4 regions of the Pantoea sp. S18 genome follow, and region 2 is predicted to be linked to each of the others. Evidence: predicted binding sites of a transcription regulator. Region 2 holds the regulator's gene; each other region holds the start of a gene.
What was found. The regulator Fur, encoded in region 2, represses iron uptake genes when iron is present. The targets are predictions, from matches to a motif close to ATAATAATGAGAACNACTATCAA.
Positions count from the first base shown of each region.

Region 1: entS (enterobactin transporter EntS) is a predicted target of Fur. The motif match lies at 1,331-1,353, and genes of this name have one in related genera.
Region 3: exbB (tol-pal system-associated acyl-CoA thioesterase) is a predicted target of Fur. The motif match lies at 1,809-1,831, and genes of this name have one in related genera.
Region 4: VIJ98_RS20945 (TonB-dependent siderophore receptor) is a predicted target of Fur. The motif match lies at 1,938-1,960, and genes of this name have one in related genera.

Region 1 covers NZ_CP142688.1:543,130-546,787, forward strand. The annotation lists gene fepB (Fe2+-enterobactin ABC transporter substrate-binding protein) at 1-15, shown strand, start outside; gene entS (enterobactin transporter EntS) at 10-1,260, opposite strand; gene fepD (Fe(3+)-siderophore ABC transporter permease) at 1,402-2,391, shown strand; gene fepG (iron-enterobactin ABC transporter permease) at 2,388-3,371, shown strand; gene VIJ98_RS02425 (ATP-binding cassette domain-containing protein) at 3,368-3,658, shown strand, end outside.
Region 2 covers NZ_CP142688.1:1,235,530-1,239,187, forward strand. The annotation lists gene glnS (glutamine--tRNA ligase) at 1-1,371, shown strand, start outside; gene VIJ98_RS05575 (hypothetical protein) at 1,607-2,002, shown strand; gene fur (ferric iron uptake transcriptional regulator) at 2,061-2,510, opposite strand; gene fldA (flavodoxin FldA) at 2,864-3,394, opposite strand; gene ybfE (LexA regulated protein) at 3,532-3,658, opposite strand, start outside.
Region 3 covers NZ_CP142688.1:3,656,282-3,659,939, reverse strand. The annotation lists gene VIJ98_RS16935 (DedA family protein) at 1-369, opposite strand, end outside; gene metC (cystathionine beta-lyase) at 468-1,658, opposite strand; gene exbB (tol-pal system-associated acyl-CoA thioesterase) at 1,919-2,647, shown strand; gene exbD (TonB system transport protein ExbD) at 2,653-3,075, shown strand; gene VIJ98_RS16915 (MFS transporter) at 3,253-3,658, shown strand, end outside.
Region 4 covers NZ_CP142689.1:229,806-233,463, forward strand. The annotation lists gene VIJ98_RS20945 (TonB-dependent siderophore receptor) at 1-1,881, opposite strand, end outside; gene VIJ98_RS20950 (ABC transporter substrate-binding protein) at 2,416-3,312, shown strand; gene VIJ98_RS20955 (amino acid ABC transporter permease) at 3,309-3,658, shown strand, end outside.

The DNA.
Region 1 (3,658 bases), 690 kb from region 2:
TTCGTTAAATCATGATGCCTGTTCCGCCAGCTCCGGCGCTGGCGGATGGTAACGACGTAAACGGCCCATCACCAACCACATCAATATGCCGAGCAGCGCCGCCGCAAAGCCAAATACGGCGGCGGCCTGCGGTGGCAGCAACCATGAACCCATCGCACCAATCACCGCCGCACCAATCGCATCGCCGGTCACGTTCTGCGCGGTCCACAAGCCGTTGATACGGCCTAACAGATGATCCGGCGTTAATGCCTGAATCATCGCGTACTGCACCAGACTGTTGATGGCGCTGAAGTAACCGAAGGCGACTAAACAGGCGAGCGCCAGCAGCAGGTTCGGCATCAGGCTAAACAAACCCAGCGCGATAAACGCCGCAATCGCGCTGCCGAGCACCAGCTGTCCGGGACGCGCGGCGTGTTTCAGTTTACCGCTGGTGAATGCGCCGATCGCCGCACCAAGCGGCACAGCGGCGTACATCAGGCCAAGCTGGTCCGCGCTTACTGACCAATGCGGCGCGAGGGATGGATAGAGCACGCGCACCGCGCTGGCCAGCGTCACTAATGCGCCAATCAGCGCCACCATACCGACAATCGGGCTGGCGAAAAGAAACTGCACGCCAGCGGCGAGGGATTTCAGCGGATGTTCACGCGGCTGCGGCGGAGGCGGCAAGGTCGGCAATTTCAGCAGCGTTAACACGGTAAGCAAAGTGCCGAAGGCGGCGAGGGCGTAGTTCCAGGTTACGCCGCCATGCGCAATCACCAGACCGGCAATCGCTGGCGATAAAATCGAGCCGAAGCGCACCGTCAACATGGTGATCGCGCCCGCCTGCATAATGTTTTCCCTGCCGACCAGCGCGGGCGTCGCCGCCAGCAGCGCGGTCACGCCAATCGCGCCGAAAAAGCCATCCCAGAAACCGAGCAGATAAACCGCGATCAAAGAGGGTTCTGGCAGCGCGGCGTTGATGGCGAGCGCGATAAAACCTAAGCCGCAGGTCGATCGGGCAAACAGAATCAGCTTTTTGCGTTCATGGCGATCCGCCAATACGCCGCCGGTGAGCAGGCCGATAAACATGCCCGCAGCGGCCAGCGTCACCGCCAATCCCACCAGCAGCGGTGAATTTGTCAGGTGCTGGATCTGCACCGGCACCGCCACGGCGAGCATGCCGAGTGCGACAATCGAGATAAAACGCGCGATAAACACCGCGCGAAAAGCCGGATGGGTTTTCAGCAGCGAGAGATCGATAAAGTGGGAAGATTTGTTCATGTGTTCGCCTTATTGCACCAATTTTCCTCATCGTCCGCGAGGCGAGTCATGGTAACATAGCTAAACGCGAGTAATAACGATAACCATTATCAAGTTACATCGCGCATGCGACGACGTTGAACAGTGAAGGTTTAGAACGCTATGCGCCAGATTCGTGCATTAGCAGGCTCAGGGATTCTGCTCTTGCTCCTCATCGCGCTCAGCTTAATGCTGGGGGCAAAATCGATACCGCTTCCCGATGTTTATCATTCGCTTACCACCTCCTGTAACAGCGCGGAGTGCGTCATTGTGCGTGACGCGCGCCTGCCACGTACGCTGGCCGGTTTACTGGCGGGCGTGGCGCTGGGCATTGCTGGTGCGTTGATGCAGAGCCTGACGCGCAATCCGCTGGCCGATCCCGGCATTCTTGGCGTTAACGCCGGAGCCGGTTTCGCGGTGGTGATTGGCATTGCGCTGTTCGGTGCTGACTCGCCGGTGGATTGGCTCGGCTTCGCCTTTGGCGGCGCGCTGTTGGCTTCCGTGCTGGTGGCGATGACCGGCGCGATTGGCGGCGGGCGCGTCAATCCGGTGCGTCTGACGCTGGCCGGCGTGGCGCTGGGCGCGGTGCTGGATGGATTAACCTCTGGTCTGTCGCTGCTTAATCCTGACATCTACGATCATCTGCGCTTCTGGCACAGCGGTTCGCTGGATATTCGCAACTTCTCTACGCTGCGCACGCTGTTCCCGGCGGTGCTGATCGGCAGCGTGGTGGCCATTGCGCTGTCGCAGGCGCTGAACAGTTTGAGTATGGGCGGCGACATGGCGACCGCGCTCGGTACGCGAGTGGCGCGCACCCAACTGCTTGGCCTGTTGGCGATTGCGCTACTGTGCGGCGCAGCCACGGCGGCGGTGGGCCCGATTGCCTTTGTTGGTTTGATGACGCCGCACTTTGCCCGCTGGCTGGTGGGCAACGATCACCGCTGGATGCTGCCCGCGACCGCGCTGGTCACGCCGATTCTGCTGCTTGCCGCCGATATTCTTGGCCGCCTGCTGGTGGCGGGCGAGCTGCGGGTTTCCATCGTTACGGCGATGCTCGGTGCGCCGATGCTAATTGTGCTGGTGCGCCGTAAATTGGGTCGGGGTGCATTATGACGCGTCGTGTCTGGCTTCATACGCTTTGGCTGCTGTGCGCCTGCGCTCTGCTTGCCTGGCTGGCGATGACGCGCGGCGCATTGCAGATTAGCGGTGAACAGATCTGGCAAATTCTGCTCGGGCAGGGCGCCAGCAACGTCAAACTGATCGTGCTGGAGTGGCGCTTGCCGCGTGTGCTGATGGCGCTGTTGATTGGTGCGGCGTTAGGCATCAGCGGCGCGATTTTCCAGTCGCTGCTGCGCAATCCGCTCGGCAGTCCAGACATTCTTGGCTTCAACACCGGCGCTTACAGCGGCGTGCTGGTGGCGCTGGTGCTGTTCAATCAAAGCGTCACAGCGATGACTGGCGCAGCGTTGATTGGCGGTATTGCCACGGCGGCGCTGGTTTATCTATTTGCCTGGCGCAACGGCGTGGAAACCTTCCGCCTGATTATCGTCGGCATCAGCGTGCGAGCGCTGCTGATGGCGTTGAACTCATGGCTGATTATCAGCGCTTCGCTGGAGTCGGCGCTGAGTGCGGGCTTGTGGAGCGCCGGATCGCTCAACGGCATTACCTGGGCGAAAACGCCGCCGGTGATTGTGGTGCTGCTGCTGGCGTTACTGCTGATGGCGCTGCTGGCGCGGCGGATGCGGTTGCTGGAGATGGGCGACGATACCGCCTGCGCGCTTGGCGTGCCGGTGGAGCGCAGCCGCATGTGGCTAATGCTGATTGGCGTGGTGCTCACGGCGGCGTCTACCGCGCTGGTTGGGCCGATTTCGTTTGTCGCGCTGCTGGCGCCGCAGATTGCCCGTCGCCTCGGCGGCGGTGTCAAAGGTGCCTTGCCGCTGGCGGCGTTGTGCGGCGCGCTGCTGCTGATTGCCGCAGACTTCGCCGCACAGCACTTATTCCTGCCTTATCAATTACCGGTTGGCGTGATTACCGTCATTCTCGGTGGACTTTATCTGATTGCTTTACTGGTGCGGGAGGCGCGACGCCAATGACCGAGATCCCTTCACGTCTGCGCGGCGATGGCCTGACGCTGGGCTACGATAAAAAGGTGGTGGCAGAGAATCTGTCGGTGGCGATTCCGCAAGGTGAGCTGACGGTGATTATCGGCCCCAACGCCTGCGGCAAATCGACGCTGCTGCGTACACTGAGTCGCCTGCATACGCCGCTGAAAGGTGAGGTGTTGCTGGATGGCGCGGCCATTGCCAGTTATCCCACTAAAGAGGTGGCGCGGCGTCTGGGCCTGCTGCCGCAAAGTTCCAACGCGCCAGCGGGCATTAGC
Region 2 (3,658 bases):
TCCTCAGACTACTTCGACCAACTGTTCAACTATGCGGTTGAGCTGATTAACAAAGGCCTGGCCTATGTTGATGAACTGTCAGCAGATGAGATCCGTGAATATCGCGGTTCCCTGACGGCGCCGGGCAAAAACAGCCCGTATCGCGATCGCAGCGTGGAAGAGAACTTAGCGCTGTTCCAGAAGATGCGCGATGGCGGTTTCGAAGAGGGCAAAGCCTGTCTGCGTGCCAAAATCGACATGGCTTCCAGCTTCATTGTGATGCGCGATCCAGTGCTGTATCGCATTAAGTTTGCCGATCACCATCAGACTGGCAGCAAGTGGTGCATCTATCCGATGTACGACTTCACCCATTGCATTTCGGATGCGATTGAAGGCATTACCCACTCTCTCTGTACGCTGGAGTTCCAGGATAACCGTCGTCTGTACGATTGGGTGCTGGATAACATCACCATTCCGGTTCATCCGCGTCAGTACGAGTTCTCACGCCTGAATCTGGAATACGCGGTGATGTCGAAGCGTAAACTGACTCAGCTGGTGAGCGAGAAGGTTGTCGAAGGCTGGGACGATCCGCGCATGCTGACCGTGTCTGGTCTGCGTCGTCGTGGTTACAGCGCCGCTTCCATCCGTGAGTTCTGCCGCCGTATTGGTGTGACTAAACAGGACAATATCGTGGAGATGGCTTCACTGGAATCGTGCATTCGTGACGATCTCAATGAAAACGCACCGCGTGCTATGGCCGTAATGGATCCGCTGAAAGTGGTGATCGAGAACCTGCCTGCAGGTCACGAAGAGATCATCAGCATGCCGAATCATCCGAACAAACCTGAGATGGGTACGCGTGAAGTGCCATTCAGCCGTGAAGTGTGGATCGATCGCGCGGACTTCCGTGAAGAAGCTAACAAGCAGTACAAACGTCTGGTGCTGGGCAAAGAAGTGCGTCTGCGTAATGCTTACGTGATCCGTGCCGAACGTGTGGCGAAGGATGATGAAGGCAATATCACCTGCATCTATTGTACCTGCGACGTTGATACGCTGAGCAAAGATCCGGCTGATGGCCGTAAAGTGAAAGGCGTCATCCATTGGGTTTCTGCAATTCACGCGCTGCCAGCGGAATTCCGCCTGTACGATCGTCTGTTCAGTGTGCCAAATCCGGGCGCGGCTGAGGATTTCCTCACCACCATCAACTCGAACTCGCTGGAAATCAAACAGGGCTTCGTGGAGCCAGGTTTGCGTGCAGCCGATCCAATGGCACCGTACCAGTTCGAACGCGAAGGCTATTTCTGTGCTGATAGCGTCTATTCACAGCCATCCAAACTGGTGTTTAACCGCACCGTTGGTTTGCGTGATACCTGGGCAAAAATCGGCGATTAATACATTTTGTCGCTAGCACGATAAGATCATGAAAGGGCGAGCAATCGCCCTTTTTTATTGTCTCGATTTAACCAGATACGACCTTTTATGCTGCCCGCTGCAATTAGCCTTTAATTCCTTATTTGCGACTATTCTGACTTTAGCAAAATTAAACCATTTGCCAGTGTGAAAAACTTTTTTTCAGGTAGGCTATGCGCTCTCAGCCGTTGCTCTGCGGGTAATCAAAGGATAAAAAATGACAAGTCTCGCCCTGGAAGCCAAACATAGCGTGGTGGTTTTACATCAGCTTATCGAACGTATTTTCAATCAGGCAGAAGGCAGTGATGACAGCATTGATCTGTTCTTGTCGTACTTTCATCCCGACTTCAAAATGGTTACGCCTCAGGGTAAACAGCTTGATCTTAATGAGATGGAAACACTGTTTCGCCAGTTGCAGGGGCAGCGTGAAGGGATGCGAATTGCCACCAGTGAGCACGCCATCATTTCGCAGCAAAGCGACGAAGTCACAATTCAGTATCGTGAATTGCAGATGATGAATGGCACCAATCAGACCCGCATTTCTCTGGCGGTACTGGATTGCAGCACCGCCATTCCGCGCTGGCGCTACTTGCAGGAAACGCTCGTTGCCTGATTTCAGACATAAAAAAACCGGCTTAAGCCGGTTTTTTTATACTGCATAGCACACTCAATTACTTATCGTGGAGCGTATCGTCTTCGCGGCAGTCTCCCAGAGCACAGTGACCATACAGGTACAGGCTGTGGTTGCTAAGCTTGATGCCGTGGCGAGTGGCAATTTCACGCTGACGCGTTTCGATTGATTCATCGCTGAATTCGATAACTTTGCCACAATCCAGGCAGATCAAGTGATCGTGGTGATGTTGCTGAGTCAGTTCGAAGACAGATTTGCCGCCTTCAAAGTTATGACGGGTTACGATGCCCGCGTCGTCAAACTGGTTAAGAACGCGATACACCGTTGCCAGACCAATCTCTTCGCCCATATCGATCAGGCGCTTATACAAATCTTCCGCACTGACGTGATGGGACTCGGGGCCGGGTCCCTGAAGCACTTCCAGAATTTTCAGTCTGGGTAGCGTGACTTTCAGGCCAGCCTTCTTCAATGCGGAGTTGTTGTCAGTCATGCGGATATTGTCCTGTTACTTTGCTAGTCACTTGCGGCGCAGGGGCCTTGAATGTTTAGGTCAACGCGCATTCTCATTTGCGTCTCATTATAGAACTCAAGCAGTGAAATGAAAACCAAGGCAACGTCCTTAATCACCAAAGGTTGTAAGGATAAGTCACTAACGTCTTCAGGACGCTTGGGTTTTGGATTCCATTTCACTCAGCCTCATTCTACTGCCAGAGGAATAAGCGGATGACCATTGCGGGTATTCTACAGATTTGCGGGGAAAAGTTAAAAAACCGTAGCTATTATTTTTATAGGAAATTCCGTTGCCCGATGTGAGGCAGCGCGCACATCGGGCAGAGCAGGGAATTAAGCTTCAATAATCTCTTTCAGCTGCAGCTCATCGAAGATCTGCTTCACCCACTTCTCAACACGTTCGTTGGTCAATTCTGGTTGACGATCTTCATCAATCGCCAGACCCAGGAAGTTTTTGTCATCGGCCAGACCTTTAGAGGCTTCGAAATGATAGCCTTCGGTTGGCCAGTGACCAACAATCACCGCACCGTTTGGCTCGATGATGTCACGGATGGTGCCCATCGCGTCACAGAAGTACTCGGCATAATCTTCCTGATCGCCACAACCAAACAGCGCTACCAGCTTGCCATTGAAATCAATCTCTTCCAGCGTCGGGAAAAAATCATCCCAGTCACACTGCGCTTCGCCGTAATACCAGGTTGGAATACCCAGCAGCAGGATGTCGAATGCATCGAGATCTTCTTTGGTGCTCTTAGCAATGTCATGCACTTCGGCGACATCTTTACCCAGTTGTTTCTGGATCATCTTTGCAATGTTTTCAGTGTTGCCGGTATCGCTGCCGAAGAAAATGCCTACGATTGCCATGGGTTAGGTAACCTCTTGAATCCTGATTGTGAAAGTAAGTCAGTTGACTGCACAGTTATGCGAATAATAGCAGACCGGTAAAAAGTGCGGAACTTGTAAAGCCGTGACTTTGTGTTCCAGCGTGCGGTCTTCGCGCGTTACGACAGTTTGAGCTGTGCCAGCAGCATTTGTTCAATCAATTCGCTGCGACTGATGTTTTGCTGATCGGCCAGCGTGCTGAGCGCGTCAACTGCCTCGCTCGACATCTTCAGCTCAACACGACGC
Region 3 (3,658 bases), 1.9 Mb from region 2:
CAAACCGTGGCGGTTAAACATATTCCACGCGCGCTGGTGATATTGCGCGGGCAGATGCAGTAACCAGCTTTTCACCAGTTTGGTGTTGCCGAGCCAGCGCCCTTGCAGATAGCTGAGCCAGCAGCCGAGACTGGCCGCCGTGGTCAAAATCACAATCGTCGGCACGAAATCCATCACACCTTTAGCGACCATCGCGCCCGCCAGTAACAGCAGGCTATCGCCCGGCAGGAATGACGCGGGCAGCAAACCGTTTTCCAGAAACAGCGTTAAAAACATCACGCCGTAAACAATCCAAACGACATCCGGATTGCCTAGCGCGGCAAAATCCTGATGCCAAAGCGCCTGGACAATCTCATGTAAAACACCCATCAGCTATTCCATCGAGTCACAAGGAGTCTAATTTTAACCTTCTGTGGCATCGTATACGTTGATCTCTCATCGCCGCCACAGCGTGGTTTATCTTCTGTTTAACTTCTTAAACGTGCAAAACCGGCTTTCAGGTCATCCAGCAAGTCGTCGACATGTTCGAGGCCGATATGCAGACGCACCAAAGTGCCGTCAAAATCCACGCCGCCCGCCGGACGAATCGCCGCCAGCTCTTCGGGCTGATTTGCCAGAATCAGTGATTCATAGCCGCCCCACGAATACGCCATGCTGAAATGGTGGAAGTGATCGAGGTAATTTGCCAGCTGCTCACGGCTCAGTTTTTCATGCAGGATGAAAGAGAACAAACCGCTGCTGCCGCTGAAATCACGCTGCCAGAATTCATGGCCTTTACACTGCGCCAGCGCCGGATGATTCACGCGCGCTACTTCCGGCTGCGTTGCCAGCCATTCGGCCACCTGCAATCCGCTCTCTTCGTGCTGACGCAAACGCGTGCCCAGCGTACGAATGCCGCGGCTCGCCATATAGGCGGTATCGGCATCGACCATCTGGCCCATCAGATAGGAATTCTCGCGCAGCTGTGGCCAGCAACGTTCATTCGCTACCGCAGTGCCAATCATCGCATCGCTGTGACCAATGATGTATTTGGTGCCGGCCTGAATCGAAATATCGATGCCATGCTCCAGCGCGTTAAACAGCACGCCCGCCGCCCAGGTATTATCGATCATGATGATCGCATCCGGCGCTTTGGCGCGCACGGCGGCAACAATCGCCGGAATATCCTGCACTTCCATGGTGATCGATGCCGGTGATTCCAGGAACACCACGCGCGTATTCGGCTGCACCAGTTCGCCAATTTCGCTGCCGATGCAGTGGTCGAAATAGGTGGTGGTGACGTTCAGCTTACTGAGAATTTTCGAGCAGAAATCCTGCGTCGGTTCATAGACCGCGCCGCTGACCAGAATATGGTCGCCAGCTTCGACAAAGGACAAAATGGCATTAGAGACTGCCGCCGCACCGCACGGATAAAGTGCGCAACCTGCGCCGCCTTCCAGCTCGGTCATGGCGTCTTGCAGCGAGAAATGGGTGAGGGTGCCGCGACGGCCATAAAACAGCTCGCCTGAAGCGCGACCGGCGGTAGCACGTTTCTTGTCGGCGACCGTGTCAAAAACCAGGGATGAAGCGCGTTGAATTACGCTGTTAACTGAGCCTTGAGTGTAACGTTTATTGCGTCCCGCGCTGACAAGCGTGGTGTCTATTTTCTTCGTTGCCATCACTGCCTTTCCTGACATTTCCCACAAAACATCCACGTTACCACGAATCAGCGTAGTGGGTTGAGCCTGATTGCGGATTATCAGAGTGAGGCCAGTATTGCGCATAACATCAGCTAAATTGTGGAAATTGCTGGCCTCTTTGCTTTGTAAATAGTAATGAGAACCACTATCACTTCGGGCGTTTTTTTTGCTATGATCCGCGCTTCAATCGTGAACTGTGCAACAGAAGTTGGAGATGCAGCGTGGTAGCCAGTGATTTGATGCAAACGGATCTCTCCGTTTGGGGCATGTATCAGCATGCCGATATCGTGGTAAAGATTGTGATGATTGGCCTGTTACTGGCTTCCGTTGTCACCTGGGCAATTTTCTTCGGTAAGTTTGCTGAGCTGAGCGGGGCGAAACGTCGCCTGAAACGCGAGCAGCAAGCGCTGGGCGAAGCCCGCTCGTTAAACGATGCTTACCGTGCTGCTGAAACCTTCAAAGCCAACAGCCACAGCGCTGTGCTGCTTAACGATGCGCAGAATGAGCTGGAGCTGTCTGCCGGCACCGAAGATCTGGATGGCATTAAAGAGCGTACCAGCTTCCGTCTCGATCGCCGCGTGGCCGCATTCAGTCGTCATGCCGGTCGCGGTAATGGTTTCCTCGCCACCATCGGTTCCGTTGCGCCGTTTATCGGTCTGTTTGGTACCGTTTGGGGCATCATGAACAGCTTCATCGGTATCGCTAAAACGCAAACCACCAACCTCGCCGTGGTTGCGCCGGGCATCGCCGAAGCGCTGCTGGCCACCGCGATTGGTCTGGTTGCGGCAATTCCTGCCGTGGTTATCTACAACGTCTTCGCGCGTATGATTGCCAGCTACAAAGCGTCGCTGGGCGATGTCGCCGCGCAGGTCATGCTGCTGCAGAGCCGCGACCTTGACCTCGGCAACGTCGATACCGCGAAAGAAGCCAACCGTCCAGCGGCGGCACAGAAACTGCGCGTAGGATAAGTATTATGGCGATGCGTTTAAACGATGACTCGGTCGGCGATGGCGAAATGCACGAAATCAACGTGACGCCGTTTATCGACGTCATGTTAGTTCTGCTGATCATCTTTATGGTCGCCGCGCCATTAGCCACCGTCGATGTGCGCGTTAACCTGCCAGCATCGACCAGCGCGCCGCAGCCTCGTCCGGAAAAGCCGGTTTATCTCTCCATCAAGGAAGATAAGCAGATCTTCATCGGTAACGATGCGGTCACCAAAGAGACGCTGGTGAATGCGCTGACGGCACAAACCGAAGGCAAGAAAGACACCACCATCTTCTTCCAGGCGGATAAATCGGTTGATTACGCCACCCTGATGGAAGTGATGGATCAGCTGCGTGAAGCCGGTTATCTGAAGATTGGCCTGATGGGCATGGAAACGGTCAAAAAATAATATTTTTCAGCGTAGACGTAGGGTCGCCATTAATGGCGACCTTTTTTATTTCCCGCACTTAACTTGTTAATTTATTGTTACTATTGGTCTTATTTTTGTAAACTGCAATGGTGAAGAGGATCACGTTTATTCCTGGCCCGGCACGTTAAAACGGAAGAAAAAACCAGGAAGGACAATATGAGCTCAAGTCACTCTTTACAAAAGTCGTCGCAAGGCGGTGCCAAAACCATCTTTAGCGTTACCAGCGGTAACTTCCTTGAGATGTACGATTTCATGGTGTTTGGCTATTACGCCACCGCGATCGCCAAAACCTTTTTCCCCGGCGATGATCCCTTTGCCTCTCTTATGCTCACGCTGATGACCTTTGGAGCAGGCTTCCTGATGCGCCCGCTCGGCGCGATTATTCTCGGCGCTTACATCGACCATCATGGCCGCCGTAAAGGCTTACTGTTAACGCTTGGTCTGATGGCGATTGGTACCTTAACCATTGCGCTGGTGCCCGGATACGCCACGTTGGGTGCCGCCGCGCCGATTCTTATTCTGCTCGGTCGTTTATTGCAGGGCTTCTCGGCGGGCGTTGAGC
Region 4 (3,658 bases), on a different replicon from region 2:
CTCTAGCTGCGAGTTGATGGTAAATTCCGGGATCACGGACAGCGGATTGCCAGTTTCCTTACTCTCGGAGCGGAACATGTAGGTAGCGTTGGAGCGCCATTCCAGCGTATCGGCAATTAAAGGAATGGTCAGATTACCTTCCAGTCCTTCGACAATCGCTTTGCCGCCGTTTTCCCAGCGCAGCACGTTATAAACCGGGCGGGTGTTGGAATAAACCGGCTCGGTGCCCGACACAATCTTGTTCTTGTAGTCATTGCGGAACCAGGTGATGCCCGCGACATAGCCTTCGTTGCTGAATTCCAGACCAATCTCTTTGTTGACGCTGGTTTCTGCATCGAGATCGTCATTACCCAGCAGATAACATTGGCTGAGGCCAATCGGGCAGCCGTTGCCACGCGTCGAGAGCAGATAACCCGGCGTTGACTGATACAGGTTAGGCGCTTTAAACACCCGCGCAATACCGGCTTTCAAGGTGAAGTAGTCGCCTAATCCTTGTGAAACGTTCAGGCTTGGGCTCCAGTTCGCGCCAAACTGATCGTGATAATCAAAACGCAGGCCCGGAATTACTTCGGTGGTATCAGTGGCAGCAATGTTGTCTTCGAAGAACAGAGAACTGATGGTGGCACTGTTTTTGCTGCTGCGCTGCGACGGATCGCCAGAGCTGCCTGGCAGATTGACGCCGCTGGCGTTGGACGCCAGCATTGATGCCGGATCGTTCAACTCGTCGCGGTTCCATTCCGCGCCCAGCGTCACGGTTTGATCAACCAGCAGCTGCAGCGGGAAGTTGATCTCTCCGCCCGCGCGATAGCTTTCCAAACGACTGGTGGCATACGTATCGCTGTTGATCATCCCTTCGGTACGACCAGCAGTGCCTTCCTGCAGGCGCGTATTATTGGTTTTCTCGTAGTTAAAGTTGAGCTTCGAGGTTCCCCAATCCCAGATACCGTTGTGCGCGATGCCGTAGCTCTGACGATACATGCGGTTAGTTTCATCGCCGTACAGCGATTCCACTAAACCGTCGGTGCTGGCGTTGCTGTTGCTGTTTTGCGTATCACCGGCGTAAATGTTGCCCTGACGGCTGTAACCGTAGGAGAAGTCGACAATTTGTAGCGGCGTGATTTTCCACGACAGCACGGTATTGATGTCTTTATTGCGCACGCCTTCACGGCCCGCAGCGTATGAACCGTTTTCGGCGGTGTTGATATCGAACGCATCGGCATCGGTTCGGTTGATGTTGCCGTACAGACGCATGGTCAAGGCATCACCGGCCAGCGGGCCGCTGAGATTGAAGTTAGCGCGTCGGGTATCACCTTCTTTGTCGTTTTCTGGCTGGCTGGTGTAGAGCGACAGCGAGCCGTGCCAGTCATTGGTTGGACGCTTGGTGATGATGTTCACCACGCCGCCCGCCGCGCCAGAACCGTAACGTGCGGCGGCCGGGCCACGAATCACTTCAATGCGCTCCACCATTTCCGCTGGCACCCAGTTGGTATCGCCGCGTGAATCACGCTCGCCGCGCCAGCTGTAACGCACTGAGTTACGCGAAGAAACCGGCACGCCATCGATCATTATCAAGGTGTTTTCCGGGCCCATGCCACGGATATCAATTTGACGGTTATTGCCGCGGCTGCCGCTGGCGCCGTTACCGGTGAGGTTCACGCCGGGCATTTTGCGGATGATGTCGGAGAGATCGTTAACAGGGGGATTTTTCTTGATGTCTTCAGCCGTAATGGTGGACACGCCCGGTTGCTGTTTGAGCTCCTGCTCGGCGGTGACGATCATTGATTCATCGTCAGCCAGCTTTTCTGAAGTTTCAGCTGCAAAAGCAGGTGACGTTAGCATTCCCGCTAAAAAAAGCGCAATCGGACGCTTTTTGCCACGCATAGTTACATTCACTTAAGTTTTCTCCCTGTTACGTTAACAATTGTAAGTAAATGCGCATGATAATGATAACGTTTCTCATTGTCTATTCAGCGAGACGGCAACAAGTCTGACAATACAAACCTTTACAAAGGATTTTCCGTTGCGGGTACGAGTTGTGGGGGGAAGGTAACTCCTCAGGTGCTTAGATGAATCCGTTATGAGTAAGAAGAAATGTATCGATGAATATTGGATAAGCAGGCTATTGATTCACTAGCAAATTCTGAATTCTGCTGAGTCTTACGTGCCAAATCTGGGGCGGAAATCCCGCCTTGCAACCGTGCTTGCGGCTATTGCCATATTTCGGCAATAGATATGTTTTTTTCGCATTTGTGATCGCCGTATATCTTCAAACACAATGTCTCCGGGACGTAATGAGGATGACAATTCCTTCCACCGCACGCCGTTCGCGCGAGGTTAGTCAGGAGACAAAACCATCGCTACCTCAACGCCTTTTCCCTGTGGGGAAACTTTTTATAAATCAGGAGAAAGGTTCCAGTGAAATTCGCCAAAGGCATGACTATTCTTGCGCTCGCGCTGAGTGCACACACCGCGTTCGCCGCCGATGAATCCGTCCCAACTGACAGCTCAATCCACGTGCAGGCCGATCCCGCGCTGAAAAGTTTGCTGCCTGCGGATGTGGTGAAACGTGGCTACATTGTTGCCGGAACCAACCCCAACACGCCGCCAACCACCTTCTATAAAGAAGACAACAAAACCCTGGCTGGCCGTGAAATCGATATTATGAATGCCGTGGGCGAGCGTCTGGGAATCCAGGTTCAGTGGCGCGACACCGGCGGTTTCGACAACATCATTCCAGGCCTGAAAACCGGACGCTACGATGTTGCGCTTTCTAACATCAACGCCACGCCAGCGCGTGCCAAGATCATCGACTTCGTCGGTTACTACGATGCCAGCCGCCTCGGCATTATCTCGCGTAAAGATGCCAACATCGCGCCATTCAAAGAACTGGCGGATGTATGCGGTAAAGAAGTGGGTGCCGGTTCCGGTACCACGCAGGTCACGCGCCTTGAAGACGCCAGCAAAGCCTGTGAAGCGGCGGGTAAAAAACCAATCAAAGTTTCGGTATTCCCGGATCGTCCAGCTGGCGTGCAGGCGGTGGTAAGCGGTCGCGTGCCAATGTTCCTCGGCCCGTATGAAGGCTTGCTGTGGCAGGTGAAAGTGATCAAACCGCTGACCATGAGCGGCGAAATCACTGTACACGATGCGCCAGTTTCCGTTGCTTTCCCGAAAGATTCTGCGCTTGAGCCCGCCGTACAGGCCGCGCTGAACTCGCTGATCAAAGATGGCAGCTACAACAAGATCCTCGACAACTGGGGCATCGGCTTTGGTGCTGTTAAACAAGCCAAACGCAATCAGGAAATCTTTCAATGAGTGATTTTCACGACCACACCGGCGATTTGAAAATCGTCGGCAAACGTTACTACGGACGCTGGCTGAGTGCGCTGGTGGTGCTGTTGTGCGTGGTGGCGATGGCGAACTCGATGATTAACAATCCACGCTTCGAATGGAGCGTGATTGCGGAGAACTTTACCGGCGAATCGATCCTGCAAGGCGTATTAATGACGCTGCAGCTCACCGCGATCTCTGTGGTGCTGGGTTTTGCTTTTGGTACGGTGCTGGCGCTGATGCGCCTCTCCTCCAATCCGGTGCTGGTGGGCGTGAGCTGGTTTTATACCTGGTTCTTCCGTGGTGTGCCGATGCTGGTGCAACTGTTCCT